One region of the Pararhizobium sp. A13 genome, then DNA from elsewhere that is predicted to be linked to it. Evidence: predicted binding sites of a transcription regulator. Region 1 holds the regulator's gene; each other region holds the start of a gene.
The links. Region 1 encodes PhoB, which activates phosphate uptake and scavenging genes when phosphate is short. Its sites were predicted from a motif close to TGTCATNNANCTGTCAT; they were not measured.
Positions count from the first base shown of each region.

Region 1 (9,792 bases):
AATTGACCGCCACGCCGGCGGCGAAATCGAGATAGCGCGTACCGTCCTCCGCAACCAGCCAGACGCCTTCGCCGCGCTCGAACCGCAAGGGCGCGCGGGCATATGTGTCATAAAGCGGCGTGGCATCGGCCATGGCGCATATCTCCTCAATCATCGCGGTGATTGTTTCGGTCAGCTTCTACGTTGGACTGTGGCCAGCCCTTAAAAAATCAAAATGCCGCCTCGCGGCGGCAAAATCACTATCTTCATTTCGCACCGCAATGTCAACAAAAGCCCGTGATTTGCGGCAAATCGCGCCAGTGTCGCGACATCGATTTTTTCGAACGAGCACTCTTGCAAAAATGCCACGCATGCCAAGCAAGTTGGGGAAAACTCGAAAATCGATTCGCTCGGATTCCGGGGACTCTTGTCAGCGAGTCCCCCTACCTCTACCTTAACAAACAATTACTAGAACGCATGCGGCGGACCTAGTCACCAAAAGAGTTATCGCGTTTCAACCTCGGCACCTGTCCGGGGGTCGGTGGAGGATTCGACCATCACCAACGCTGTGAATGGAGAGAAGACCATGAACTGGACTGACGAGCGGGTCGAGAAACTCAAGAAGTTGTGGTCAGAAGGATTGAGCGCGAGCCAGATCGCCGCCCAGCTCGGCGGCGTCAGCCGAAACGCGGTTATCGGCAAGGTCCACCGACTTTGCCTGCCTGGCCGTGCCAAGGCCGGTGGCAGCACCGCGACCACCGCCCGCACCAAACGTCCAGCAACGTCCGCGCCGCGTGCGCCCAACTACGCCGCGCGCATGACCACCCGCACCGTGACACGCACCACGGGTGCCACCGTCATGAAGGAAGAGGTGGAAATCGACGCCATCGAGGATCAGGACGTCGCACCGGTCAGCAACGTGGTCGTGCCGATGTCTCGCCGTCTGGCACTGACCCAGCTTACCGACCGCACCTGCAAGTGGCCGATCGGCGATCCGATGAAGGAAGAGTTCCACTTCTGCGGCAACGACTCGCCCGACACTTCGCCCTACTGCACCTTCCACGCGAAGCTGGCCTACCAGCCTTCCGGCGAGCGCCGCCGGGCTCGCTGAGACGACGGATTGCTGAACATGAAAAACGGGGCCAGCCGGCCCCTTTTTTCATGCGTCGCTCAAAATGCAATCAGCTCTCCAGTGAATATCCGGCGCCGCGCACGGTGCGGATCACGTCCTGCATGTTGGAGAAGTTCAGTGCCTTGCGCAGGCGGCCGACGTGAACGTCGACAGTGCGCTCGTCGACGTAGATGTCGTGACCCCAGACGCCATCCAAGAGCTGCGAGCGCGAAAAGACCCGGCCGGGCGAGGCCATGAAGAATTCCAGCAGCCGGAATTCGGTCGGGCCCAATCGGACCTCGCGGGTCTTGCGGTGGACGCGGTGGGTTTCGCGGTCGAGTTCGATATCGCCACATTTCAGCAGCGTCGACAGCACTTCCGGTTTGGCGCGGCGCAGCATTGCCTTGACGCGTGCCATCAGCTCCGGGGTCGAGAACGGCTTGACCACATAATCGTCGGCGCCGGTGGCAAGACCGCGTACCCGTTCGCTCTCTTCGCCGCGCGCCGTCAGCATGATGATCGGCAGGCGCTCGGTCTCAGAGCGCTGGCGAAGCCGGCGGCACAGCTCGATGCCGGAAACACCCGGCAGCATCCAATCGAGGATCAAGAGATCCGGCAGGCGTTCCTGAAGGCGGATTTCCGCTTCATCGCCACGGTTGATCGTATCAACTTCAAACCCTTCGGCCTCAAGATTGTAACGCAGGAGAACGCTCAGCGCCTCCTCGTCTTCGACAACGGCAATTCTTGGCAGCATGCGGTCTCAACTCCTTGACGCCTTGCCCTCATTGCAAGGGGCTCGCCCGGCGGCCCAAGGCCGGCCGGGCAGTCAAATGTAAGAATTCACTTACTTCTGTTTGATCCGGCGCAGCAAAATCAATTGCCGATCGCGCCGACGGTGTTGGCAGTATCGTCCTTCGGACGTTCACCAACCGGCTGGGCGCCGGTCGCCATGTAGTAAATCGTTTCGGCAATGTTGGTGGCATGGTCGCCGATGCGCTCGATGTTCTTGGCGCAGAACAGAAGATGCGTGCACGGCGTGATGTTGCGCGGATCTTCCATCATGTAGGTCAAGAGTTCGCGAAACAGCGACGTGTAAATCGCGTCGATTTCGTTGTCCCTCTCGCGAATGCTGTTGGCCTTTTCCGGCGAACGCGACGCATAGACGTCGAGCACTTCCTTGAGCTGCATCAGCGCGAGTTCGGCCAGGTGCTCGAGGCCCCGGGCGAGCTGGCGCGGCAAGCTGGCGCTGGAAACCGCGATCACCCGCTTTGCCGTGTTCTTGCCGAGATCGCCGACGCGCTCGAGATCTGCGGCAATACGGATGGAACCCATGATTTCGCGCAGGTCGGCGGCCATCGGCTGGCGCTTGGCGATGGTGACGATCGCCTTTTCGCCGATCTGGCGCTCGGCCTCGTCGAGGATGGTATCGTCGGAGATGACCTTCTGAGCAAGCGCGAGGTCGGCATTGACCAGCGCGCGCACGGATTCGGCGACCATCTGCTCGGCAAGACCGCCCATCTCGGAGATGCGCCGGTTGAGGTATTTGAGGTCTTCGTCATAGACGGAAACAATATGTTGCGTAGACATGGTTGTCGTTCCTTGCGATCACGATCCGGTTTCAAGGGCGCCGCCGCTTCCCTGCGTGAGGAAAGCGGCAAAGCAAATCGTCAGCCGAAGCGGCCCATGATGTAGTCCTGTGTGCGCTGGTCGTCCGGATTGGTGAACATCTTGTCGGTGTCGTTTTCCTCGACGAGATTGCCGAGATGGAACATGGCGGTGCGCTGCGAAACACGTGCCGCCTGCTGCATCGAGTGGGTGACGATGACGATGGTGAAGTTGGCGCGCAATTCGTGGATCAGTTCCTCGACCTTCGCGGTCGCGATCGGGTCCAGGGCCGAGCAGGGTTCGTCCATCAGGATGACTTCCGGGCTGACGGCAACGGCGCGCGCGATGCACAAACGCTGCTGCTGACCACCCGAGAGACCGGTGCCCGGCTCCTGCAGACGATCCTTCACCTCGTTCCAGAGGCCTGCCTTCTGCAGGCTCTGTTCGACGATCTGGTCGAAATCGGATTTGGAGCGTGCCAGACCATGGATCCTCGGGCCATAGGAGACGTTCTCGTAGATCGACTTCGGGAAGGGGTTCGGCTTCTGGAAGACCATGCCGACGCGGGCACGCAGTTCGACGACGTCGATATTCGGATCGTAGATATCGTCCTCGTCGAGCGTGATCTTGCCGGTGACCCGGCAGTTGTCGATGGTATCGTTCATGCGGTTCAAGGTGCGCAGGAAGGTCGACTTGCCGCAGCCGGACGGGCCGATCAGGGCCGTGACCGTGTTTTCACGAACGTTGAGGTTCACGTCGAAAAGCGCGCGCTTCTCGCCGTAATAGACCGAAACATCCTTACCGATCATCTTGAAGGGAACGGTGTTCATTTTCTGATCCAGCGCCTTTTCAACTGCTGCTTCTGACATCATGTTCATGTTCTTACCTCACTACCAGCGACGCTCAAAGCGACGCCGCAACAGGATTGCGCCAAGGTTCATAACCACGAGGAAAATCAACAGAATGATGATTGCGCCCGAGGTGCGTTCGACAAATGCACGTTCAGCTTCATTGGCCCACATGTAGATCTGCACAGGCAACGCGGTAGAGGGTTCCATCGGCGAACCGGGAAAATCGACAACGAAGGCCACCATGCCGATCAGGAGCAGCGGCGCAGTTTCGCCGAGCGCGTGCGCAAGACCGATGATCGTGCCGGTCAGCACGCCTGGCATGGCGAGCGGCAACACGTGGTGGAAGATGGTCTGCATCTTCGAGGCGCCGAGGCCGAGGGCAGCCGCGCGGATCGATGGCGGCACGGCCTTCAGCGCCGCGCGGGTGGCGATGATGATCGTCGGAAGGGTCATCAGCGTCAGTACCAGGCCGCCCACCAACGCTGCCGAGCGCGGCATTCCGGCAAAGTTGATGAAGATCGACAGACCAAGCAGACCGTAGACGATCGACGGGACGGCGGCGAGGTTGTTGATGTTGACCTCGATGAGGTCGGTCAACCGGTTCTTCGGCGCGAACTCTTCGAGATAGATGGACGCGGCGACGCCGATCGGCAGCGCCAATGCAAGCACGATCAGCATCATGTAGAGCGAGCCGAGGGCGGCCACACCGATGCCGGCCGCTTCCGGGCGGCTCGAGGCGCCGAAGGTGAAGATACCCGTATTGAAGTCCTTCGTCATCGCACCGCTGTCGGTCAGCGTCTTCATCCAGCCGATCTGCTGGTCGTTGACCTTGCGCTTGGATTCCTCGACCTTGAGATCGATCTGGCCCTTGTTGGCGCTGTCGATGTTGCCTTCGGCAAGCAGCGGCACGTTCACGGTGGTGCCGATCACCGAAGGATTGGCAATGACGATGTCGCGCAACTGGATGCGGGCACTGGCCGAAACCATGTCCGTGGCCCTCTTGACCTGAGCCCTATTGGCCGGGTCGATGCCGAGCGCCTTGACGAGGGCGTCACGCACCAGGAGCGGATAGTTGGCCGTCATCAGCTTGGACGGGTTTGTCGTACGCTCGTTCTTCGGGTCGATGACCTTTTCGGCAAACTCGATCGGCAGCGTGATCGTGGTCTGCTGAAAGGCCGTGTAGCCGTTCGAAATGACCGTCCAGAGAAGGACGAACAGGAAGAACAGGCCGGTGAGGATCGCCGCCATGCCATAGGCACGGAAGCGGCGTTCGGCGGCGTAGCGGCGCTTGATGCCGATATCGCGTCTGGCTACAGCGGGGCGCACGAAGGCGGGGGACGAAGAGGAAACGATCTCGGTCATTCGTACTGTTCCCGATATTTGCGCACAATATAGAGTGCATAGATGTTGAGGCAGAGCGTGATGCAGAACAGCGTGATCCCGAGCGCGAAAGCCACTAGCGTCTGCGGCGAGTTGAACTCAAGGTCGCCGGTCAGCTGATTGACGATCTTGACGGTCACCGTCGTCATCGCTTCGAAGGGATTGAGCTGCATGCGCGCGGCAACACCAGCCGCAAGCACCACGATCATGGTTTCACCGACGGCACGCGATGCGGTGAGAAGCAGCGCGCCGACGATGCCCGGGAGTGCTGCCGGCAGAACGACCTTCTTGATCGTTTCCGACCGGGTGGCTCCGAGCCCGAGCGAGCCGTCGCGCAGGGCACGCGGCACCTGGGTGATGATGTCATCGGAAAGCGAGGACACGAACGGGATGAGCATGATGCCCATGACGATACCGGCGGTCAGAACGCTCTGCGCCTGAATGAAGGAGACGTAGTTGCCGGTGACGAGGCCGTTCAGCTGGGCGGAAATATCACGCAGGAACGGGCCGACCGTGACGAGCGCGAAGAAGCCGTAGACGATGGTCGGGATGCCGGCCAGGATTTCAAGCAGCGGCTTGGCGATCGAGCGGACCGCAGGCCGTGCATATTCGGACATGTAGATCGCCGCGAAGAGCCCGATCGGCACCGCAAAGAGCATGGCGACGAAAGCGATGTAGAGCGTGCCTGCGAGGAGCGGCAAGAGGCCGAACTGGCCTTGCGTCGCCTCGCTGCCAGCGGCAGCGAAACGCGGATCCCAGACGGTGCCGAAAAAGAAACTGACCGGCGAAACCGAATTGAAGAAGCGGATCGCTTCCGACAGCATCGAGCCGACGATGCCGATCGTCGTCAGGATGGCGATGGATGAGGCGAGCATCAGCGTCCAAAGCATGACACGCTCGACCTGATTGCGGGCGCGGAAGGGCGCGGAGATGCCGCGCAGCGCGAAGACGGCACCGGCAACGGAGATCAGGAGAACCACGACCGCCATCAAAACGCGACTTGTCGCAGTCATCTGATTGAACTGCGTGGCGGATTTGATCATGTAGGCTTCGCCGTCGCCGGCAAGCGGAACACCTTTTGCGGCCAACACTTCGCGCAGATTGGCTGAACCATTGTTGAGCGCGGCCAATTCCGCGTCATCCAGCAGCTTCAAACCGTTGGCAACGGACTTCACCTGGCCGAGCGCGAGCTCGGTGGTTGCCACACCCTGGCTCAGCACCGTTTCCGGGAGTGCGCCGCGCACGCTGCTATCGATGTAGGCCGGCGCGGCCACTGCCCAGACGGCAAGAACAATCGCCGCCGGGATGATCGCGCAGATCGCCGCATAGGTACCGTGATATCCAGGAAGAGAATGGAGAACCGAGAGCTTGCCGTTCGAAGTCGCGAGAGCCCGGGAGCGCCCGGCGAGATAGGCCGCGAAGCCAACAATCAAAATAAGCAAAAATATAAATGATGTGTTCATCGACATGTCCCCCCGGCCTCCAACCATGGAAAACCGGCAAATCCGAACTTGGGAGGTCCGGCACGGCAAAATTGCCGTGCCGGATATTGCTCAGCTGATTAGAGCATGTTGCCGGCTTCGAAAGCCTTGCGGCCTTCTTCGCGCTCAGCGTCCGGAGCCGAAACCAGGCCATAGGCTGCGAGCGGGCTGTCCGGGCCGATCATCTGGTCGTCAAGGAAGAACTCGACATATTCCTTGAGGCCCGGGATCACGCCGAGATGCGCCTTCTTGACGTAGAAGAACAGCGGGCGGGAAACCGGATATTCGCCGGAAGCGATCGTTTCGACCGATGGAACGATGCCGTTAACGGTTGCGACCTTCAGCTTGTCGGCGTTGTTTTCAAAGAAGGCGAGACCGAAGACGCCGATGCCGTTCTTGTTGGAAGCGATGCGAGCAAGCGTTTCGGTGTAGTCGCCGTCGATGTCGACAGCCAGGCCGTCCTTGCGGACTGCGACGCACTTCTTGGCGGCTTCCTTTTCATCGGCAACGAGGCCCTTGATGACGTCGATAGCGCCGGCGGCCTTGCAGCCAGCAGCCAGGATCTTTTCTTCGAAGACTTCGCGGGTGCCGTGCTTCTCGCCCGGGATGTAAGCAGCGATTTCAACGTCCGGAAGGTCCTTGTTGACTTCCGACCACTTCTTGTAGGGGTTGGCAACGAGCTTGCCGTCGACGACGACTTCAGCGGCCAGAGCGAGGTAGAGGTCCTGCGGAACCAGCTTCAGGTCGGCGTTGCCTGCGTCGGTTGCGAAGACGATGCCGTCATAACCGATCTTGACTTCCTGGATCTCGGTGACACCGGCAGCCTTGCAGGTCTCGAGTTCGCTGTCCTTGATCTTGCGCGAAGCATTGGCGATGTCGATCGTTTCCGGGCCAACGCCCTTGCAGAATTCCTTCAGGCCGCCACCGGTGCCGCCCGATTCAACGATCGGGGTCTTGAAGTCGGGGAAGGTTTCGCCGAAGGTTTCAGCGACGATCTTTGCGTAAGGCAGAACCGTCGAGGAACCGGCAACCTGGATCTGGTCGCGGGCAATCGCAACGCCTGCAAAAGCGGCGGATGCAACCAAAGCTGCAACAGTGAGTTTCAAGGCTTTCATCAGAATTCTCCCAGAATGGGCTTGTGTGGGTGCGCTTTTCATCAGCGCTCGCTTTCGCCGTGTCGATCGGCCGCCCTAGTTAGCGCCCGATGGCCTCACCTTTTATGTCAAATTCACGAAACATTTGTGACACCTTATGCGATTGAAATTGTTATGATTTTTTTAATTGCAACAATCTAAACGACGCGTTTGTGTCAAAACCTCACGGTAAACACCGTGCCCTTGCCGATTTCGGATTGGACGAGCAATCTGGCGCGGTGGCGGGTGAGGATATGCTTGACGATGGCAAGTCCCAGACCCGTGCCCTTTTTCGACCGGCTGGCCTCTACGTTAACCCGGTAGAATCGTTCGGTAATACGCGGAACGTGCTCGGCCGGGATACCCGGTCCATGATCGCGGACGGACACTTCGGCCGGCGCGTCACCACCACCGGAGAGTGTCACCTCGACCATTTTCCCCTCCTGGCCATATTTGCAGGCGTTTTCGATCAGGTTCTCGAAAACCTCGGTCAATTCATCGCGGTCGCCCTGAACAACGACCGGATCATCCGGCACGACCAGTGAAATCTCCACACCGACATCCTCGGCCAGCGGCGACAGCGCATCCCGAACATGACCAGCGGCGCGAGATCGACCGCCTCGTCCGGCGCAATGTGGGATTTGAGTTCCAGCCGCGACAACGAAAGCAGATCATCGACAAGGCGGCTCATTCGCGTCGCCTGCTCGTGCATGATGCCGAGGAATTTCTCGTGCGCCTTGGGATCGTTGCGCGCGGGGCCCTGCAGCGTTTCGATGAAACCGCGCAGCGAGGCGAGTGGCGTCCTCAGTTCATGGCTTGCATTGGCAACGAAATCGGAGCGCATCCGGTCGATGCGGCGCGCCTGCGATATGTCGCGATAGGAAAGAACGTATCGTCGCTCCTTCGGCGATCCGATTTCGGCTGGAGCGACGCGCACGATATAGACCGATTCCGACGGGAAACGCTCGGAATGCTCGATCTGGTTCGCCTTACCGGTGACGATCGTCTCGCGGACCATGTCGAGAATGCCGGGCGAGCGAACCCGCGCCGACAGGTCCGTTTTCGGCGGGATGGTGCCGAAGGCCTTTTCGGCCGCGTGGTTCTGCAGAACCACGGTCTCATCGGGCGCGACGACCAGGATTGGCGTGTCGAGCGCGTTGAAGGCGGCTGCAAGCATACCGAGATCGGCCTCCTCGGCCACAGGTTCGACCGCAGGCATGGCGGGCGGCGTGGGGTTGGCCGAACGGTTGAAAAGCGCCGCCATCCACACAAGCCAGAACAGGAGCGCAGCGACCGTGTGGATGCCGGACAGAATGAGCACGGCCGTCACGATGGTCGACAGGCCGATGATCCACTTTTCCGCGCTGGCCCTGTCCTTGAGACGCTCCCAGACTGTTCTTGTTTCTTCCAAAATACTCTCTCTTACCGGCATGCAATCAACCGGTGATATCGGAGGTTCATGACAATGATTTTCACGGGATGCTTGAATTCGCAATTCAATTGTGGCCTCCTCCCATGAAATCGGCGACCGGCCGCACAATGAAGCAGGGGCGGGACCATCATGGCAGAAATTGAGAAAAATCAGCCGGTCGAACTCGTCGTCAACGGCAAACAGCGCGTTTTCGATATCGATAATCCTGAATTGCCGGATTGGATCGACAGGCAAGCGCTGGCCTCAGGCGACTATCCCTACGACAAGAAACTCGACGACGATGCCTATGACGCCCTGCTGGAAAAGCTGCAGATCGAACTCGTCAAGGTACAGTTCTGGCAGCAGGCAACCGGCAAACGCGTGATGGCGATTTTCGAGGGCCGCGATGCCGCCGGAAAGGGCGGCGCGATCTATGCGACGCGATCCTACATGAACCCGCGCTCCGCGCGCGTGGTGGCGCTGACCAAGCCGACGGAAACGGAGAAGGGCCAGTGGTACTACCAGCGCTATGTCACGCATTTCCCGACAGCCGGCGAATTCGTCATGTTCGACCGCTCCTGGTACAACCGCGGCGGCGTCGAGCCGGTCATGGGCTTCTGCACGCCGGAGCAGCATGCACATTTTCTCAAACAGACGCCGCGATTTGAAAAGCTGATCACCGGCGACGGTATTCATTTCTTCAAATTCTGGCTGGATATCGGCCGCGAGATGCAGTTGAAACGGTTCCACGACCGGCGCCACGATCCGCTGAAGGTCTGGAAGCTCTCGCCGATGGATATCGCCGCGCTGACGAAATGGGATCTCTACACCGAGGCCCGCG
Region 1 covers NZ_CP149510.1:1,593,993-1,603,784, reverse strand. The annotation lists gene WI754_RS07755 (aspartate aminotransferase family protein) at 1-133, opposite strand, end outside; gene WI754_RS07750 (GcrA family cell cycle regulator) at 566-1,090, shown strand; gene phoB (phosphate regulon transcriptional regulator PhoB) at 1,161-1,844, opposite strand; gene phoU (phosphate signaling complex protein PhoU) at 1,964-2,677, opposite strand; gene pstB (phosphate ABC transporter ATP-binding protein PstB) at 2,758-3,573, opposite strand; gene pstA (phosphate ABC transporter permease PstA) at 3,586-4,908, opposite strand; gene pstC (phosphate ABC transporter permease subunit PstC) at 4,905-6,389, opposite strand; gene WI754_RS07720 (substrate-binding domain-containing protein) at 6,488-7,522, opposite strand; partial or broken gene phoR (phosphate regulon sensor histidine kinase PhoR) at 7,717-8,972, opposite strand; gene ppk2 (polyphosphate kinase 2) at 9,102-9,792, shown strand, end outside.

Region 2 (9,792 bases), 660 kb from region 1:
TCGAAAGCTCGCCGAGAGCGACATTCGTCATGTCGACCAGACCGGGCTGGTCCGGAAACTTGTCGACGGTGCCCTTCTTCAGAAAATCGCGGTCGAGAAGCGTGTCCATGTTGCCGGTGTGGAACAGGCCGAGGATCTTGCCGGTATTGGTGCCGGCAACGGTCTCAAGCTCGCTTTTGCTGGTCGCCAGCGAGTAGCCGGCTTCCTGGAACAGCTTAATGTAATCCTTCTCGTCCTTGCGCTTGGAACCGGCCGTTTCCTTCGGCAGGAAATAGGCCGAGCCGCCGCCAAGAACGACATCCGGCTTGACGTCGAGCAGCATACCGGTGATCTCGGGCTTGTCTGCGCGCTTGCGGGTATGGGAGACGACGGCAGCCGGCGTCGCGTCCTGCACTTCCGAGGTGGTGACGATGCCGATCGACTTCTTGGTCTGGCGGCGGATGGCCTCGGCCAGGGTTTCAACGCGCGGGTCGTCCAGGCTGTCAGGCGTACGGTCACCATAGACGCCGAGGGCGTTGACGGCCGTCTTGTGGCCGGTCATGTAGGCCGACATGGTATTGGCGCTATCGGTGGCAATCGCTTCCGTGGACGACGTGCCGATGAAAGCCATGTGGTCCAGGTCGTCCATGTTCAGACGGCCGTTCGCCTTGCCTTCGGTCATGCCCTTGGACATGATGCGGGCAGCCGTGCGATGCGCGACCGAGAGGCCGTCGCCGAGGATGAAGATGACGTTCTTCGCCTTCTGGGTCGTGCCGGTATTGTAGACGTCCCAGGTGACGGTCTTGGTTTCCGAACCGGCCGTGACTTCGATCTTGTAGGCGCCTTCGACCGGGAGGGTCAGGCCGCGGGCGATCAGCGCCGAGCCGAGAATCTTGTCTTCCTTACCCTTTTCTTCTGCCACGAACTCGGCTTCCTTGCCGAGAACGGTCTTGTAATCCTGGCCGTTAACCGTGATCTTCACGTCTTCCGGCTTGATGACACCATCGAACTCGACCTTGAAGTCAAACGGCGAACCGGCAAGAATGGTTGCACGATCGAGCGGATAGACGGTGGCAGCCTGTACTGCACCGGCAAGGAATGTCGTGGCTGCAAGAGCCGACAGAAGCATACGCATTGAAACCCCCTATTTGCGTTCGAAGTGATCGGCCCGCAATAGTCGCCGGCGATGACACAAGCATGACAGTTCGGTAACGTTTTGGCGGCATGCCGGGCGCGCGCTCACGACCGGTTTTGTGAGCTTTCTGTTGACTCCGCGGCAAAACCCAGTATGAGCAACAGCGGAAAAGGGACCGCCATGCACCGTTTTGGTACTTCCATCGCTGCGCTGATCGCTCCGGCATTCGTTGCCGGGCGGGTTCGTTCCTTCTCGATTTTTTCCAAAACAACGGCCAAAACGACGACGAAAACCGTCTGACGTCTCTGGCCCACCGCTCTCTCCCCGGTTAGGCCGGGGACCCGAAGCCCGCGCCCTTGGCCGGCGGGTTTCTCCCCCCAAGCCCGCGGAGAGATGAGAAAGAGAGCAAAGACAATGGGTTTCAAGATTGCCGTAGCAGGCGCGACTGGGAATGTCGGCCGCGAAATGCTGAATATCCTTTCCGAACGCGGCTTCCCGGTCGATGAAGTCGTGGCGCTTGCTTCGGCCCGGAGCCAAGGCACCGAAGTCTCCTTCGGCGACAAGACGCTGAAGGTGAAGAACCTCGAAAACTACGATTTCTCCGATACCGACATTTGCCTGATGTCGGCCGGCGGCGCCGTGTCGCTCAAGTGGTCGCCGAAGATCGGCGCTCAGGGCTGCGTTGTCATCGACAACTCGTCCGCCTGGCGCTACGATCAGGACGTGCCGCTGATCGTGCCGGAAGTGAACCCCGACGCCATCACCCAGTTTTCCAAGCGCAATATCATCGCCAACCCGAATTGCTCGACCGCCCAGCTCGTCGTGGCGCTGAAGCCGCTGCATGATTTCGCCAAGATCAAGCGCGTCGTCGTCTCGACCTACCAGTCGGTTTCCGGCGCCGGCAAGGAAGGCATGGACGAACTGTTTAACCAGACCCGCGCCGTCTTCGTCGCCGATCCGATCGAATCGAAGAAGTTTACCAAGCGCATCGCCTTCAACGTCATCCCGCACATCGACGTGTTCATGGAAGACGGCTACACGAAGGAAGAATGGAAGGTTCTGGCCGAGACCAAGAAGATGCTCGACCCGAAGATCAAGGTGACCTGCACGGCCGTGCGCGTTCCGGTCTTCATCGGCCATTCGGAATCGGTCAACATCGAATTCGAGAACGAGATCAGCGCCGACCAGGCCCGCGACATCCTGCGCGAGGCGCCGGGTTGCCTCGTCATCGACAAGCACGAGAACGGTGGCTACATCACGCCTTACGAGTCAGCCGGTGAAGACGCGACCTACATCTCGCGCATCCGCGAGGACGCGACCGTCGAGAACGGCCTCAACATCTGGGTGGTTTCCGACAACCTGCGCAAGGGTGCAGCCCTCAACGCCATCCAGATCGCCGAGCTTCTCGTCAATCGCGGCCTGATCAAGGCAAAGAAGCAGGCGGCCTGATCAGAAAATATAAAGTTTTAACCAATAAAAGCCCCGCATGATCCGTTTGACGGGATGCGGGGCTTCTTTGGTAACAACCAACTGCCACGATATTGTGCTCATTTGCGGGAGGATTCACGTGAAACACGGCCTTTCTCTCCCGAGCCAGGATCGTGACAGGCCCCGCAAAGACTGGCATTTTGCGGACACCAAATTTGGATTCAGGCGCTCACGAGGTTTTTTCATGCACAAGGCAAAGTGCGTACTGGCAGGTTTCACGGCAGTCATGGCAGCGGCAATTCTGCCCACCACGGCATCGGCAGCGCAATGCGGCAACAATGCCGGCGGCTTCGAGGCCTGGGTGGAGGATTTCAAGAACGAGGCCACCAGCCAGGGCATCAGCCCGTCCGTGCTCAATACGGCTTTCGCCAATGTCAGCTACAACAAGGCGACGATCCGCGCCGACCGCGGCCAGAAGAGCTTCAAGCTGTCGCTCGACCAGTTCATGCAGAAGCGCGGCGGCCAGGCGATCATTTCGCGCGGCAGGAAGATGAAGGCGCAGAACGCTGCCCTCTTCGATTCGATCGAAAGCCGTTACGGCGTGCCGGCCGGCCCGATCATCGCGATCTGGGGCATGGAAACCGGCTTCGGAGGCTTCATGGGCAAGGAACATACCCTGTCGGCCGTCTCGACGCTCGCCTATGACTGCCGCCGCTCCGACTATTTCACCGACCAGCTTTATGCGGCGCTCAACCTCGTGCAGCGCGGCGATCTGAGCCCGGATGCGCACGGTGCCGCACACGGTGAAATCGGCCAGACGCAGTTCCTACCGGCCAATGTCCTGAAGTTCGGTGTCGACGGCGACGGCAATGGCCATATCGACATGGTTCGCTCGAAGGCGGACGCACTTGCCTCGACCGCCAACTTCCTGCGCGGCCACGGCTGGAGCGCCGGCGGCGGCTATCAGCCGGGCGAGGCCAATTTCGGTGCGATCCAGGGGTGGAACGCCGCCAGCGTCTATCAGCAGGCGATCGCCATTATCGGCGCGGAAATCGACGGCTGAAAACGGCCCTCTTGGAAGGAAATCATCCGCAGTTTGGGAAACCACGCTGCGGATTTTTGTTTTGGGGCGGTGAGGTCTCCGCAACAGGCGGAACAGCGCTAAACTCTCCGTCATCCTCGCCCTTGTGGCCCTTGTGGCGGGGTCCAGCAGCGCCGCGTCCGCGGCGCAAAAGACTCCGAAGCTCGAAACGATCAAAAGGTTTTCCCACCGCGCGGACGCGCGGTGACTGGATCCCTGACTGGATCCCCGGGACAAGCCCAAGGATGACGGAGGAGAGTGACCGCCGCAGCAAGCACCCTCTAAAAACGCTGGCCTTGAAAATTACATCCCCGGCCGGGCAAAATCGCCGGTCTTGGCGTCCATCACCCAGAGTTCGCCGGTCGAAATGTCGAACCAGGCGCCGTGCAGATGCAGCTTGCCGCGCTGTTCGAGGATCTGGACGCAAGGGAAAGTCCGCAGGTTGGCGATCGAATTGCGGATCGAGACACGCTCGAGAGCCCGCTGGCGCTCGGCGGCGGTCATGATGTTGTTGCTCTGGATCTGCTCGGCGGCTGGTTTCAGGAGGTGCATCCAGCGGCCGATGAAATCGCCGGGCGACAGCGGCTCGGCGTCGAGATCGAGCGCCGCCTTGATGCCGCCGCAACGGCCGTGACCCATGACGACGATATCGCGGACCTTCAGCACCTGGACAGCGAACTCCAGAGCAGCCGAGGTCGAATGATAGTGCCCGTCCGGCTCATAGGGCGGCATCATGTTCGCGACGTTGCGGACGACGAAAAGCTCCCCCGGGCCGCTGTCGAAGACGGTCTCGGGTGCTGCGCGGCTGTCACAACAGGCAATGACGAGGGTTTGCGGCTGCTGCCCGGTTTCGGCGAGCACCTTGTAGCGCTGCTGCTGCTCGTTGAAGCGCCCGCTCATGAAATTGTTGTAGCCGTTCAGCAAATGGTCCGGAAAACGCTGCATGGTGCTCGATCACTCCGACTATTTAAGACAATTGGGATGTACATTGCACGCTTGCCGCCTGAGGGACACAGCCTTTGTGCGGCGCGCGCATGCAAATTTCCGGCAGCCCATGCCGTCGGTGACATCCGTGAAATCTCCGTATCGTTTCGCGTAAGGTCCAACCGGTTTATTCGGTCAGGGCAGGGGGAGGCAAGAGCGATGTGCGCCGCCGCATCAAGAGCGCCGCTTCTGGCTTGGATGTATCAACCGGCGCATCTGGACCATCGCCATCGGCGTCGCAAGGCTGGAGGCATCGCGCTCGAGCGTCAGCTCGTCGGCGCCCCGTTTGCCGGTGCGGGCAATGATTTCGAAAACGCTCGCCGTCGCCAGTTGCAGCGCCCGTTCCTCCTTCAGCCCTTCCAGAAGCCGGGCGACAAACAGCGCCGCCAGCAGGTCACCCGTGCCACTGGGGGGATTGTCGATCAGCCGATGTTCGGCAAGCAGCGCATGATTGCCAGAGAGATAGAGATTGCCGGTGCTGCCGTGCATCATCGGGATTGCCGAGGTAACCAGCATGCGCGGCGGCCCGAGCGACAGGGCAGCCTCAAGAATGGCGGCGTTGGTTTCAAGCGGAACGCCGCAGAGCCAGGACAGTTCGAACCGGTTGGGCGTGGCAAGCGAAGCCAGCGGCAAAAGCCTGTCGCGCATCGCGATCGCCGTCGCCTCGGGCACGTAAAGGCCACCGGCATCGCCCATGACCGGGTCGCAGGCGTAGAAAAGGTCGGGATTTTTCTGCCTCAGCGCCCCGACGAGCCGGACGACGCCTTCCGCCTGATAGGCAGCACCGAGATAGCCGGAGAGAACGGCACGGACTTCCCCCGTCCACGGCGCGCGGATGAGGTCGTCGATCAAGCTGTTGAAATCGTCCTCGCTCACCGTAACCCGTGTCGAGGGGCCATGGCCCGGATGCCAGGGCAGGATGACCGTCGGCAGGGCCCAGACCGGATAACCCAGCGTCTCAAGCGCAAAGACCGCGGCGCGATTGCCGACGGAACCCCGAATCACATGGCTTGAAATGACGATGACGGCGCCCGGTGCAGGCTGGGACATTACGATTTTCCGCTGTTTCGACCCCCTCAGATCGCCCGACTGTCATGCCGCTGTCAACCGTGACCACGAAAAGATGAAAAGGCGCCTTTCGCCGGCCGACTGATGGGCAGGATCGAATAAGTGGATACAACCGATTTAATTTCAAAATCGGCACATTTTCGCTGAATTTTTCATGAAACCATTCCGAATTTGCTCGAAAACAACCACAAAAACAGTCGCCAATGGCCATTCTTCTGTTAGGTTCGGCCAAAATGGTGATTGCGGGGAGAGACAGTCATGGGCGCCAAATACAATCCAAAACGAGATCGGCATTTTGACGTTGTGAGCGAAGCCGGCAAGGCGCTCGGGCTGACGATGCTGTCGCCTGAGATCCTGTTCCGCCGGGCAAGCCATGACGATCTCGATCAGTATACGCCGGAGATGCTGGCGCTGGCCGCGGCGCATGCCCTGAAGGAAGTGAGCCGGAGCGAAAGCGACCGGCCGATCATCACCGTCGAATCCGTCGATGGCGTCACACCCAACGGAACAGACGTATCGATCCTGTCCGTCACCGACCGCAACATGCCGTTCCTCTATGACTCGATCATGGGCGAGGTCACCGCCACCCACCGCGACATTCACCTTGCCGTTCATCCCATCCTGGTTCTCGAAGCTGGAAAGCCGGCTAAGATCTTCGACCCCGAAGAAAAGAGCGATCCGGCCTCGCGGGTCAGCCATATCGAGATTCACCTTTCCAGACTGAGCGATACGGAGGCGGAGGACCTCAAAACGCGGGTCGGCAATGTTCTTTCGCACGTGCATCACGCGGTTGGCGACTGGACGCAGATGACGGCCCTGCTCGACCAGGCGATGAACGAGCTCGAAAACCACGCTCCCTCGCGCAGGAAGAACGATCGTGAAGAAACGCTGGCCTTCCTGCGCTGGCTGCGTGACAGCAATTTCACCTTCCTCGGCATGCGCGAATACACCTATTCCGGCAAGGGCGACGATGCTGTGGTCGAGCGCGGCAAGGGCCGGGGCTTGGGCATTCTCTCCGATCCGGATGTCCGTGTCCTGCGCCAGGGCAAGGACGCGGTACTGACGACGCCGGAGATCCTCGCTTTCCTCAACGGACCTGATTTCCTGATCGTCACCAAGGCGAATGTGAAATCGGTCGTCCATCGCCGCGCCTATATGGACTATATCGGCGTCAAGCGTTTCGACGAGGCGGGCAACGTCACCGGCGAATTGCGCATCGTCGGCCTCTTCACCTCCAGCGCCTATACGCGGCCGGCAGCCGACATTCCGTTGTTGCGCTTCAAGGTGGAGAAAATCGTCGATCATTTCGGCTACGATCCGCAGAGCCATTCCGGCAAGATGCTGGCCAATACGCTGGAATCCTACCCGCGCGACGACCTGTTCCAGATCGATGTCGGCCTTCTCGCAGGCTTCTGCGAACAGATCAACGAACTCGCCGACCGGCCGCGAATCCGGGTTCTGCCGCGCATTGATCATTTCGACCGTTTCGTTTCGGTGATCGTCTATGTGCCGCGCGAACAATATGATTCCGATGTCCGCGAAAAAATCGGCAACTACCTGAAAACCATCTATGACGGCCGCGTTTCGGCCTACTATCCGGCCTTTCCGGAAGGCGGCCTGGCGCGCGTCCATTTCATCATCGGGCGCTACGCCGGCAAGACACCGCGGGTGCCGCAGGCGAAGCTGGAAGAGGCTGTGCGCGATATCGTCACACGCTGGATCGACCGGTTCAACCTGCTTGCCCGCCACAAGGGCGTCGAGATCAGTGTCAACGAGGCCTATCAGGCGGCATTTACGCCGGCCGAGGCCTATGCCGACCTCGACGACATCGCCGCGTGCTTGCCGAGCGACCGGATCCGCATCGCCTTCTATCAAAAGCGCGGCAAGGGTCCGGGAGCGCTGGAGCTGAAGATCTTCCATGCCGGCGAGCCGGTATCGCTCTCCCATCGCGTGCCGCTGCTTGAAAACCTGGGCTTCCGCGTGATCAGCGAACAGACGCATGATATCGGCGTGACCGACACAGCTGGCGGGCAGCGCCTCGTCGTGCTGCACGACATGGAACTCATCCATCGCGATGGGCTCGTGCTCAATCTCGACAAGTCCGGGCCAATGCTGGAGGAAGCCTATCTCGCCGCCTGGAACGGCCTGATCGAGGATGACAACTTCAACCGGCTGATCCTGCTTGCCGGCCTGACGGCCCGCGAAGTGACCGTGCTGCGCGCCTATGCGCGCTATCTGCGCCAGACCGGCATCACCTATTCTCAAGGCTATCTCGCCGAGACGCTGAACAAGTATCCGGCGATCGCTGCCGACATCTTCAAGCTCTTCGTCACCCGCATGGACCCCGCGCTTGACGACAAGCCGAGAACGAAGCGCGCGGCGGCGCTTGCGGCAGCGATCGAGCATGCGCTGAATGCGGTCCCGAGCCTCGACGAAGACCAGATCCTGCGCCGCTACGTCAATGCCGTGCAGGCGACGTTGCGCACCAACTATTTCCAGCGGGATGCAAACGGCAATCCGAAGGCGATGCTCGCCTTCAAGCTCGATCCGAAGATCCTCGACGGCCTGCCCGAGCCGCGCCCGTTCCGCGAAATCTTCGTCTACGGCACCGAGGTCGAAGGCGTGCACCTGCGCTTCGGCAAGGTGGCGCGCGGCGGCCTTCGCTGGTCGGATCGCTCGCAGGACTATCGCACCGAGGTGCTTGGCCTCGTCAAAGCGCAGCAGGTCAAGAACGCCGTGATCGTGCCGGTCGGCGCCAAGGGCGGCTTCTTTCCGAAGCAACTGCCAGTGGGCGGCAGCCGCGACGAGATCTTCAAGGCCGGCACCGAGGCCTACAAGACCTATATCCGCACGCTGTTGTCGATCACCGACAATATCGTCGGCCAGGACGTCGTGCCGCCGGCCGACACGCTGCGGCTCGATGGTGACGACCCCTATTTCGTCGTCGCCGCCGACAAGGGCACCGCGACCTTCTCCGACACCGCCAACGGGCTTGCGCAAGAAGCCGGCTTCTGGCTGGACGACGCCTTTGCGTCCGGCGGCTCGGCGGGATACGACCACAAGAAGATGGGCATCACCGCACGCGGCGCCTGGGAAACCGTCAAGCGGCATTTCCGCGAAATGGACATCGACATCCAGACGACACCCTTTACCGTCGCCGGCGTTGGCGACATGTCGGGCGACGTTTTTGGCAACGGCATGCTGCTTTCGGAAAAAATCCGGCTGATCGCCGCCTTTGATCATCGCGACATCTTCATCGATCCTGACCCGGATACCGACCGCTCCTTTGCCGAGCGCAAGCGCATGTTCAGCCTGCCGCGTTCGAGCTGGCAGGACTACGACCGCACGACGCTTTCGGCCGGCGGCATGATCATTCCGCGCACGGAGAAATCCGTGACGCTGACGCCGCAGGCGATGGCGGCGATCGGCATCGACAAGCAACAGGCAACACCGTTCGAGATCTTGACGGCGATCCTGAAAAGCCCGGTCGATCTGCTCTGGTTCGGCGGCATCGGCACATATGTGCGCGGCCCAAGCGAAACGGATGCGGAGGTTGGCGACCGCGCCAACGATCCAATCCGCATCACGGCCGACGAGGTCGGTGCCAAGGTGATCGGCGAAGGCGCCAATCTTGGCGTCACCCAGCGCGGCCGTATCGCCTTCGGTCTCAAGGGCGGCCGCTGCAATTCGGACGCCATCGACAATTCGGCCGGCGTCAACTCCTCCGACTTCGAGGTCAACATCAAGATCGCGCTGGCTTCTGCCATGCGCGACGGACGTCTGACACGCGCCAAGCGCAACACGCTGCTCGCCTCGATGACCGACGAAGTGGCGACGCTGGTTCTGCGCAACAACTACGAACAGTCATTGTCGATTTCCCTGACCGAGATGCTCGGCGCCGGCAACCGGACGGCGCTTGCCCGGCTGATGACAAGGCTGGAAGCCGACGGGCATCTGAACCGCAAGGTGGAAGTGCTGCCGAACGACCAGGCGCTGAGCGAACGCTACCAGAGCGGCAAGGCGCTGACGCGGCCCGAGATCGGTGTGCTCTTGTCCTATGCCAAGATCGTGCTGTTCGACGAGATCGTCGGCAGCGACCTGCCGGGCGATCCCTATT
Region 2 covers NZ_CP149510.1:934,871-944,662, forward strand. The annotation lists gene WI754_RS04460 (alkaline phosphatase) at 1-1,114, opposite strand, end outside; gene WI754_RS04465 (hypothetical protein) at 1,268-1,414, shown strand; gene WI754_RS04470 (aspartate-semialdehyde dehydrogenase) at 1,529-2,563, shown strand; gene WI754_RS04475 (lytic transglycosylase domain-containing protein) at 2,787-3,605, shown strand; gene WI754_RS04480 (carbonic anhydrase) at 3,927-4,568, opposite strand; gene pdxY (pyridoxal kinase PdxY) at 4,782-5,657, opposite strand; gene WI754_RS04490 (NAD-glutamate dehydrogenase) at 5,934-9,792, shown strand, end outside.
Region 2: the regulator PhoB is predicted to act here: its motif matches at 1,166-1,182, upstream of WI754_RS04460 (alkaline phosphatase).

Region 3 (9,792 bases), on a different replicon from region 1:
GTGGATCAGGTCGGCGCGACCGGTCGTCAGCGACGAGACCATCTGCTCGAAGCCGATATCGGCCCACTCGACTGTCGTGCCGAGCTGCTTGGCAAGTGCCAGCGCCAAGTCGATGTCGACCCCCATCAGCGTGTTGGTCGCCGGGTCCTTGTATTCCATCGGCGGATAGTTCGGCTGGTTGGCGACGACCACCTTCCCGGCCGTTTCGTACTTCTCCGGCAGGCCTTCGGCGTGAGCGTTTGCGGCGAAGGCGCAGCACAGTGCGACAAATGCGGTTTTCTTCATCATGATGTTACCCTCTGCTTGATGATTGATATGTTTTCTTATTTCTGGACTGCTTTGATGAACTGGGCTGTCCGGGCATTGTCCGGATTGGTCAGAACCCTTTCGGCGGGGCCGTATTCCTCCAGCCGGCCGGCCTCCATGAAGGCCACTCGATTGGCGACATTGCGAGCAAAGCCCATTTCGTGGGTGACGACGATCATGGTCATGCCCGACGCGGCCAGATCCTTCATGACGTCGAGCACTTCGGACACGAGCTCCGGATCGAGGGCCGAGGTCGGCTCATCGAATAGGATCAGGTCTGGCCGCATACCCATGGCGCGGGCAATAGCGACGCGCTGCTGCTGGCCACCCGAAAGCTCGGACGGATAGTGATTGGCCTTGTCGGCGAGGCCGACCCGGGCAAGCAGTTCACGGGCGTGTTCGCGAGCCTCTTTCACGGGCTCATTGAGAACCTGCACCGGGCCTTCCATAATGTTCTCCAGCGCCGTCTTGTGCGGGAAGAGGTTGAAGCGTTGGAAGACCATGCCGATGCGGCGGCGCTGACGGGCAATTTCCGCATCGCTGATCTCGTAGAGCTTGTCGCCGTCACGCCGGTAGCCGATCAACTCGCCATTGACCCAGATGCCGCCACCATCGATGCGTTCGAGCAGGTTTATGCAACGCAGGAACGTGCTCTTTCCGGACCCTGACGGGCCGATGATGCAGGCAACCTCGCCCTTCCTGACATCGAGACTGACAGAATGGAGGGCCCTGAAATCTCCGAAGTTCTTGGTGACGTCGATCGCTTTGACAAGAGTTTCTTCGCTCATGTCCGTCTCCTCACATTGTCGACTTGATGGATCGGACGCCGCGGCCGAAGTATCTCTCGATATAATATTGGCCGACGGACAGGACGGAGACGACGAGGAGGTACCAGAAGCTTGCCACCAGCAGCAGTTCGAGCACGCGTGTATTGGCGAAATAGATGATCTGGGCGTTGTGCAGGATTTCCGAATACTGGATGACGCTGGCAAGCGAGGTGAGCTTGACCATGCTGATCACCTCGTTGCCGATCGGCGGCACCATGACGCGCATGGCCTGTGGCAAAACAATGCGGCGCAGCATCTTCATCTGCGTCATGCCGATCGTACGGGCGGCCTCGTACTGGCCAATGTCGACCGACAGCAGACCACCGCGCACGACTTCCGACGTATATGCTCCCTGCTGGATGCCAAGGCCGAGCATGGCGGCGACGAACGGCGTCATGATGTCGACGGTTCGGAATTCAAACAGACCCGGAATGCCCATCGTGGGAAAGATCAGCGCCAGGTTGAACCAGAGCAGGAGCTGAAGGAGCGCCGGTGCGCCGCGGAAGATCCAGACATAGACTGTTGCGATGGTCGACAGAACCGGGTTACCCGAGATGCGCATGATTGCAATCAGCACGCCAAGCGCAATGCCGAGCGACATGGCGCAGATCGTCATGACAAGCGTGTTGACCAACCCCCACATGATGGCCGGAGAAAAAAGAAATTCGCCAACCACGTTCCACTCGATCTGACCGTTGATGAAGGCGCGAACCAACAGCGCCACCAGTGCCACGACGACGGTTGCTGAGATCATTCGACCGATATGGCGCTTCGGAACAAGTTTCAGATGGGCGATTTCGTAGTTCGAATTCTCCAATGTCGCTGCGATTGTCATGATGCTTCTGTTCCCTTTTTTTGTGCCGGGATGCTGGAGAAGGCGCTGCCCTGGAGGGGAGTCAGAGCCCAGTCCCGCCTTTCCGCGAGCACTTTTGTGAAACGCTCGATTTGTTCGCGCACGCGGTCCGGTGCGGTGGCAAAATATCCCGTGCGGCTGGCGATGGCCTTATCGAGATCGAGTGCGTCCAGCACTTCAGGCCCCAGCCTCGCGTCGATGGCGGCGAGATCCTTCGGTCCGAGAGCTGCAAGGTCGATGCCACGCTCCTCGCAATAGCGGACTACGGCGCCGGTGATGTCGTGCGCTTCGGCAAATGGAACGTGGCTGCTGGCCAGCCAGTCGGCAATTTCGGTCGCCAGTGTAAACCCCTTCGGCGCATCGTCGCGTAGCCGCGCCGTGTCAAATTCCAGCGTTCTGATCATGCCCGCGAAGGCCGGCAAAATGAGGTCCAGAAGATCGATCGTCTCGAACAGCGCCCGCTTGTCTTCCGCCAGGTCGCGGTTGTAGGCGAGCGGCATGGCCTTCATCGTTGCGAGGAAGCCGGCGATGTTGCCGATGATCGTGCCCGACATGCCGCGCGCCAGTTCGGCGATATCCGGGTTCTTCTTCTGTGGCATGATGGACGAGCCTGTCGAATAGGAATCGTGTAGCCGCACCCAACTGAATTGCTTGGAGCTCCAGATGCAGATTTCTTCCGAAAGCCTCGACAGATTGACAGCGATGGTCGCGCCGATGAACAGGAACTCCGCCACATGGTCACGGCTTGCCACAGCGTCGATGGAGTTCTCGCACGCCCCGGAATAGCCGAGATCAATCGCCGAGAGGTCCGGCCGGCGGGCAATCGCAGATCCGGCAAGCGCTGCCGCGCCAAGCGGCGAAACACTGAAACGTCGGTCCCAGTCGATGAAACGCTCGATGTCGCGCTGCAGGGACTGGGCATGCGCCATCAGGTGGTGACCGAGAGAAACAGGCTGGGCAGGCTGAAGATGCGTGAATCCCGGAAAGACGGTCTCGACATGCGCGGATGCCTGGGCGGCCAGCGCCTCTTGAACGTCAAGCAACGCGGCCGTCAGCTCGCGGGCCGTGCGCCGCAGATAAAGTCGCGTATTGTTGGAGGTCTGGTCGTTGCGCGAGCGTCCGGCGCGCAGCTTGCCGCCAACAGGACCGAGACGGGCAATCAGCAGCCGTTCGAGGAAGGTGTGCACATCTTCGTCACTCGCTGCCGGTTGTTCGCGACCGGCTGCAACATCGGCCTCGATTGTGTTGAGCGCAGCCAGGATGGTGGTAGTTTCTGTCGGCGTCAGCACGCCCGCCCGGTCCAGTTCCTGTGCATGGGCGCGAGAGCCCGCAATATCCTCCACGTAGAGGCGGAAATAGGATGGCGCCGACCGCGACAAACGGGCCAATTCTTCGGAAGGACCCGATTTAAAGCGTCCACCCCACAGTTTTGCTGGCTCAGTCATTCTCAACTCCGATCGGTGCCTACCGTTTGAGCAAGAATGCCATTTGACCTTTTATCGGCCAAACGACATTATCTATTACTGATATGACGAAAACGACTAGGGGGGGTGCATGGCATCTGGGCGTCAGAAACTGCCATCGATGACCGCACTGCAAATTCTCTTGGCCGTAGCCGAACGCGGCTACACGACCGCCGCAGCGGACAGCATGAACCTTTCGCAAAGCGCCGTCAGCAAACAGCTTCTGGCATTGGAGGAACTGATCGGCGGGCCGGCTTTCGCGAGAACGACGCAGGGTATGATCCCCACGGAAGCGGGGCAGATCTACATCGAGCAGGCCCAGGTCGCAATCAAAGCAATGGAGGATGCGGAGCTACAGGTAGCGCGGCTGAAGCCCAATCCGAAAGCCTTGCGATTGCAGGTGCTGCCGATCTTCGGAGACCGCTGGTTGCTGCCGCGGTTCGTCGATTTCTCGGAAAAATTCCCGGAGATTGACGTGCAGTTCACAACCTTCGTTTCAGCGACGCAGGCCGAAAGCCCGGATGGCATCTTCACCTTCGGCGCGACGCCGCCCGCCGGCGAAAAAGGCGCCTATCTCTTCGGCCGTGACGTCGCGCTGGTCGGCACGCCGGGCTATTGGGAAAAACTTGGCAATCCTCGGTGTCTAGAGGAGGTGACGGCCGGCGTCATGCTCGAGCATCCCCAAACGCCTTTGCTGTGGCCGGATTTCGCCGATGCCCTTGGACATCCAAACGCAAGGCCGAAACACACCATCCGGTTCGGCTACTACACAATGGTCATCCGGGCCGCACTTGCCGGACAGGGCATGACCCTCATTCCGCGCGGCCTGATCGCCGACGATCTGCAGGCGGGTCGCCTCGTCAATCCGGCCTCTCTCGGCTACCGAAGCAACTTCTGTTACTGGTTCACAATCCCTCGCAGCAAAGCCGTCAGCCCTGCCATGCAGACCTTCGTTGACTGGCTACAGGCAACTCTACGAGAGGCTCCTGTCGAAGTCTTGTAAGCGCGCGGGATGGCAGCAGCCCGGCGGAAACTCGATAATTGCCCATTAGCGGCCGGCAACCACGTTCCTATTCCTGCGGAGTGCCAAGGCCCTTCGGGGCGTCGCCGTCCAGGCGATAGAAGAGCTTTTCCTGTTTGCGGGCGGCGCCAAGCGCGTCATAGAACTGGAGAAGCCGAGAGTTTTCCACGTCTGCAGTCCAGTCTATGCGTCTGTGGCCCCGTTCTATGGCGATATTCGCCAACCTTCTCATCAGAATTCGCCCGATCCCGGCGCCGCGAAAACCCTCCGATACGAACAGTTCTTTGAGGAAAAGGCCGGAAGCCAGTCCCGGTCCCGGATAGATCGTCGAAAAGGCGGCGAAACCCGCAAGACGGTCGGCATCCGCCACCAGGAACTCTACACCGACGGGAAGATTGTCCAAATCCTGAAGGATAACCTCCTCGGGCGGGCAGAAGACCGCGTAGTATTCCTGCATTTCCACGAATACTCTGCTGAGCTGTCCCCTATCCGCCGGATCGAGGAAGCGTGTCGAAAATTGCATGCGCTTGCCGGCCCCCATGAAGTCGTGTTCCCCCCCGCGTCTTGATTCACGTTTTTCCATGCGACATCGTGTTTGCTGTATGGGCTCCTGGCCCTATCTCAGCAGGAAAGTTGGAGCAACCTAGCTCTGGCTTCTATCGCGGTTCAAGCCATTTGAGCATCTGCTAGGTGTCACTATCTTGTTTGCTCTATTGTTCGAGTTCGAGGAGCGATCGGAGGGCGTCCCGCGCTTATGTATGGTCTTGGTAGAACGAGGGGCTCGACTGCCGTGCGATGCCGCACCCCCTTGCATGGGCCCATACGTTCTGCTTACAGGCGGTTTCGAACCAAAAGACCCGTAAATAGCAGACACTCAGGCCGTCGACAGGTGTTGCGGGAGCGCCAAAACTGGACCAGTTCCCGCCATATCCTTTCCTGGCGTCGCATTTCATGCGATCGCGTAGGCTCATCTTGTGTTGTTCGTTTGCTGCAGCTTGAAGAATAGTCCGCGGAGCTCCGGCTCCCGCACACGCCGTGCAGCCTCGGCACACGTGACCCATTCGAGAACTCTCTGTCCTTTTTCGCGGAACGCCGCGTCCATGCTGTCGACCTCTAAAAGATAGACCTGAACGATACAGGGAGCGCTCTGGCCGTTGTCGAGGACTTTCAGGTACGTGAAGTAGCCGAACGGTTTTTTCCCGAGCTTGCCGCGGACGCCCGCCTCTTCCAATGCTTCGATTGCGGCGACCTGATGGGGCTTCTTTCCCTGTATCGGCCATCCCTTCGGGATAATCCAGCGAGCGCTTTCCCGCGACGTTACAAGAAGGACTGCAATGTTCCCGGAATCAGGATCTCGCCGATAGCAAAGCGCGGCATATTGTTCACGGAATGGATCCTTGAACAGCATTTCAGAATGTCGAGCAAGCCTGCGCAGCAAGCCTTCTTTTCCCGACGCTTTGCTTTGTGTGCGGCTCATCACGAACTACATCTCTCTTACGCCGGGTCCGTCAACAGTATGGACGCTGTTACCAACATGGAGCGTTTGCCGAAGGGGCAATCATCACTGGTTGGTTCGCCTCAGAATGCGAAGCATCGTCTGTTCGCTTGGAAAGCCCCTGCAAGACAGTTTCGTCAAGAGGGGTCGGCTTCCTAACGCCCGAAACAGTTGAATATCTCATGCCGGCGCTGGACATTTGTGACAGATTTGTGACAGATGCGGCAACGTTGAACGGAGTTCGGAATGTTAGGCCTTTTCAGAAGATTGCTTCCCCGGGAAGACCGATTCTTTGACCTGTTCGACGCGCATGCTCGAACGGTTGTAAGTGCAGCGGAATCGCTGAACCAACTGCTTTCCGGCAACAATATCGATGAAAACTGCGAGCGTATCGTCACGCTGGAGAATGAGGCAGACGACATCACACGCGATGTCCTGCTGGCCGTGCGCCGTAGCTTTATCACCCCGTTCGATCGCGGAGATATCAAGGACCTTATCCAGTCCATGGATGATGCGATCGATATGATGCACAAGACTGTAAAGACAATCCGGCTGTTCGAACAAACGAGTTTCGATCCTGGCATGAAGGCTATGGGAGCCGCTATCCTCGAGGCCGCGCACCTCATCGCCGAGGCCATACCCCTTCTTAGTCGCATTGGTATCAATGCGCCTCGCCTAAGCATGATCGCGGAAGAAGTAACTCGTGTGGAAGGCCGATCCGACGACCTGCACGAGCAGGGGCTGAAAGATCTGTTTCACCGGCACGGCACGAACAATGCCATGGCTTATATCATCGGTAGCGAGCTCTACGGAGAACTCGAAAAGGTACTCGATCGCTTCGAGGACGTTGCAAACGAGATCAGCGGCATCGTGATCGAGAACGTCTGATGGACGCCACTCTCGCCTTTCCGCTGCTCGTCGCGCTGATTGCGATCGCGCTGTTCTTCGATTTCCTAAACGGCCTGCACGACGCAGCCAACTCGATCGCTACCATTGTTTCGACCCGGGTCTTGCGACCGCAATACGCGGTTTTCTGGGCCGCCTTCTTCAATTTCATTGCTTTTCTCTTCTTCGGATTGCATGTGGCCGAGACGCTGGGCAAGGGCATCATCGATCCAGCTATCGTCAGCCCGCTCGTGATTTTCGCTGCCCTGATGGGTGCGATCATCTGGAACATCGTTACCTGGGTGTTCGGAATTCCGTCCAGTTCGTCGCACGCGCTCATCGGTGGCCTCGTCGGAGCCGGTCTCGCCAAAACCGGATTTTCCTCGATCGTCTGGACCGGCCTCCTGAAAACCGTCGGCGCCATCTTTATGTCGCCGGCCATCGGCTTCCTGCTCGCCCTGACGCTGATCCTTGCCGTCTCCTGGCTGTTCGTGCGCCAGACGCCCTTCGCCGTCGATCGCACCTTCCGCGTCCTGCAATTCGCCTCGGCCTCGCTCTATTCGCTCGGCCACGGCGGCAATGACGCACAGAAGACCATGGGCATCATCGCCGTCCTGCTCTTTTCGCAAGGCTACCTTGGGAGCGAATTCCACGTTCCGTTCTGGGTCGTCATCTCCTGCCAGGCGGCGATCGCCCTCGGCACGCTCTTCGGCGGCTGGAGAATCGTCCACACGATGGGCTCGAAGATCACGCGGCTCAACCCAATGCAGGGATTCTGCGCGGAAACGGGTGGTGCGATCACGCTGTTTGCCGCGACTTGGCTCGGCGTTCCGGTTTCGACCACGCACACGATCACCGGCGCAATCATCGGTGTTGGCGCGGCACGGCGTGTCTCGGCTGTTCGCTGGGGCCTCGCTGGCAACATCGTCATCGCCTGGATCGTCACTCTTCCGGCCGCCGCCATTATCGCCGCAACCTTTTACTATGTCGTCGGCTTTCTCGGCTAACGCGATCGATGACCGGCTCAGTCCGTGACAACGGAGCACATGACTGCGCGCGAACCGAACCGCTTCGCCGAGCGTCATCGCATGCGGAGTGGGGTCTCTCGATACGGTCGAGGACGAATGCGAGCCGCAGCTTGCCCTTGCCCTTTGACGCAATCAGCCTGAGCTCAAACGAAAACGCCTGCCGCGGGTCGATATTTCCGTGTGCGTTGGGAGAAGCCCTGAACCGTTCACTGATCATCGCTTCACGTGGCCCCCAATTCCTGACACATATGTGCGAAGGCGGTTTGCACCGTTGTAGAAATTGCTTCATGGGTTGACCAGCACGGAGGGATGCGAGATGCGCGCGCCGACAGGTTCTGTCACGGGGCTTTGCTCTGCCTCCGCCACGATGTTCGCGGTGGGAATGGCTTTCCTCGGCTACTGGGGGGTGTATGAGCCCGTGGGCTGGCGCAGCTCCGATTTTGTCGTGGTGATTTTGGCCCTCGTCGGATTTGCAGCGCTTGGCTCCGTGCCTTGGATTGTAACGACACCTGTCCCAGAAGAGGGCGCGGAGAAGGTCGTAGGCGCCAGGCGAGCATTGGCGCTGGGAGTCGCCTTGATCTGGCTGTCCGTTCTTGTTGCGGTATTTACCTAGTCTTTGCCTGACATACGTGAATGCCTGATAATCGACAGTTCGCCGAGCAAATTCAGATCGCTGAGCTTGCGGCACCGTCGCCGCGTGCTGGATCGATGCTCAGATTGCGTAAAGTTCAATCAGCTCATCAAAGCCTTTCAGGCGGTATTGACGGCCTTCGCTTTCGGCCATTTGGCTCTTCGCCCGCTCGCAAACGGCCCTGGTGACAAGAATCCGGCCTGCTTCCGCGACTGACTGGGCGCGAGCGGCAGTATTCACAATCGTTCCAATCGCAGTCAGATCGCGATGCGATCGGCCGAACTCTCCGAAGCTGGCCTCGCCGGAGTCGATGCCTATACCAACGCCCAGTTCACTTCCGTCCAGCCCGGCACCTTCAGCCACGTGAAGTTCGCGACGCAATTGGCAGCGGCGCTGGATCTCCCGCGCAGCGAGGACAGCGCGTTCGGCGTGGTCGGCGTGGCGGATTGGAAAGTTGAATATTGCCATGATCGCGTCCCCGACCGTCTTGTTAAGAAGGCCATCGAATTCCCAAATAGCTGTGGCACATTCATCGTAGAAATCATCCAGCAGCGACGAGACACTGTCTGCCGAGAGCGACTGCGAAAGCGCCGTATAGCCTCTCAGATCTGCAAAAAGTACAGATACATCAACAGTGATCTTGCGAGCTTTCATTACGCGTGTGAACATGAGCTCGCAAATCGTGCAGGTGTTCGGATTCATCCGGCTCGGGCGGATGCCAAAGGCACGGAAGGGAATGGAAGCCGGTCCGCGCAGAGGCACTGGCAAACGCATTTGCTCCCAGCAGCCCTTGCAAATCCTCGATTGAGAAAACGACATCTTGCCACCGCCCTTTTTTGTGACGCTCCGCGATTCTAGCACATCTGGGAATGAATCTTTCGAAAGCCGCAGCCAATATCAGCGCCGCGAACGTCCGGTACCGGTGCATTTTGCCGATCCCTGCGCGTTCAAGGTCGTCCAATCGGGACTCTTTTTACGTCCAATTCGGAATTTGTATTCGTCCGTTTCGGATTTCAAGGGCGTCCATTTTGGATCCAGAATTTGTCGACAGGCACTTTTGTTGGACGCGCGTTGACCGGAGTCCAAACAGCGACCACTTACGCAAAAATAGTCGCGCCGCCGCCGGTGGCGACTGCTAAAACACCCAAGCTGCCCAGCCCCCCTGCGAACTCCGCTACGCCTCTCGCTTTCAACGCGGAACGGTCAAGCCATCGCGCCCGCCAAGCAGCTGGAGGCGCGGCAATTTAGGCCAGCGAAGACTTCTTGCGGCGCATTTGCGGAGC
Region 3 covers NZ_CP149511.1:141,524-151,315, reverse strand. The annotation lists gene WI754_RS22225 (ABC transporter substrate-binding protein) at 1-285, opposite strand, end outside; gene WI754_RS22220 (amino acid ABC transporter ATP-binding protein) at 324-1,094, opposite strand; gene WI754_RS22215 (amino acid ABC transporter permease) at 1,105-1,968, opposite strand; gene argH (argininosuccinate lyase) at 1,965-3,431, opposite strand; gene WI754_RS22205 (LysR family transcriptional regulator) at 3,541-4,452, shown strand; gene WI754_RS22200 (GNAT family N-acetyltransferase) at 4,520-4,993, opposite strand; gene WI754_RS22195 (NUDIX hydrolase) at 5,438-5,947, opposite strand; gene WI754_RS22190 (DUF47 domain-containing protein) at 6,212-6,853, shown strand; gene WI754_RS22185 (inorganic phosphate transporter) at 6,853-7,857, shown strand; gene WI754_RS22180 (hypothetical protein) at 8,195-8,491, shown strand; gene WI754_RS22175 (adenylate/guanylate cyclase domain-containing protein) at 8,591-9,283, opposite strand.
Region 3: the regulator PhoB is predicted to act here: its motif matches at 6,167-6,183, upstream of WI754_RS22190 (DUF47 domain-containing protein).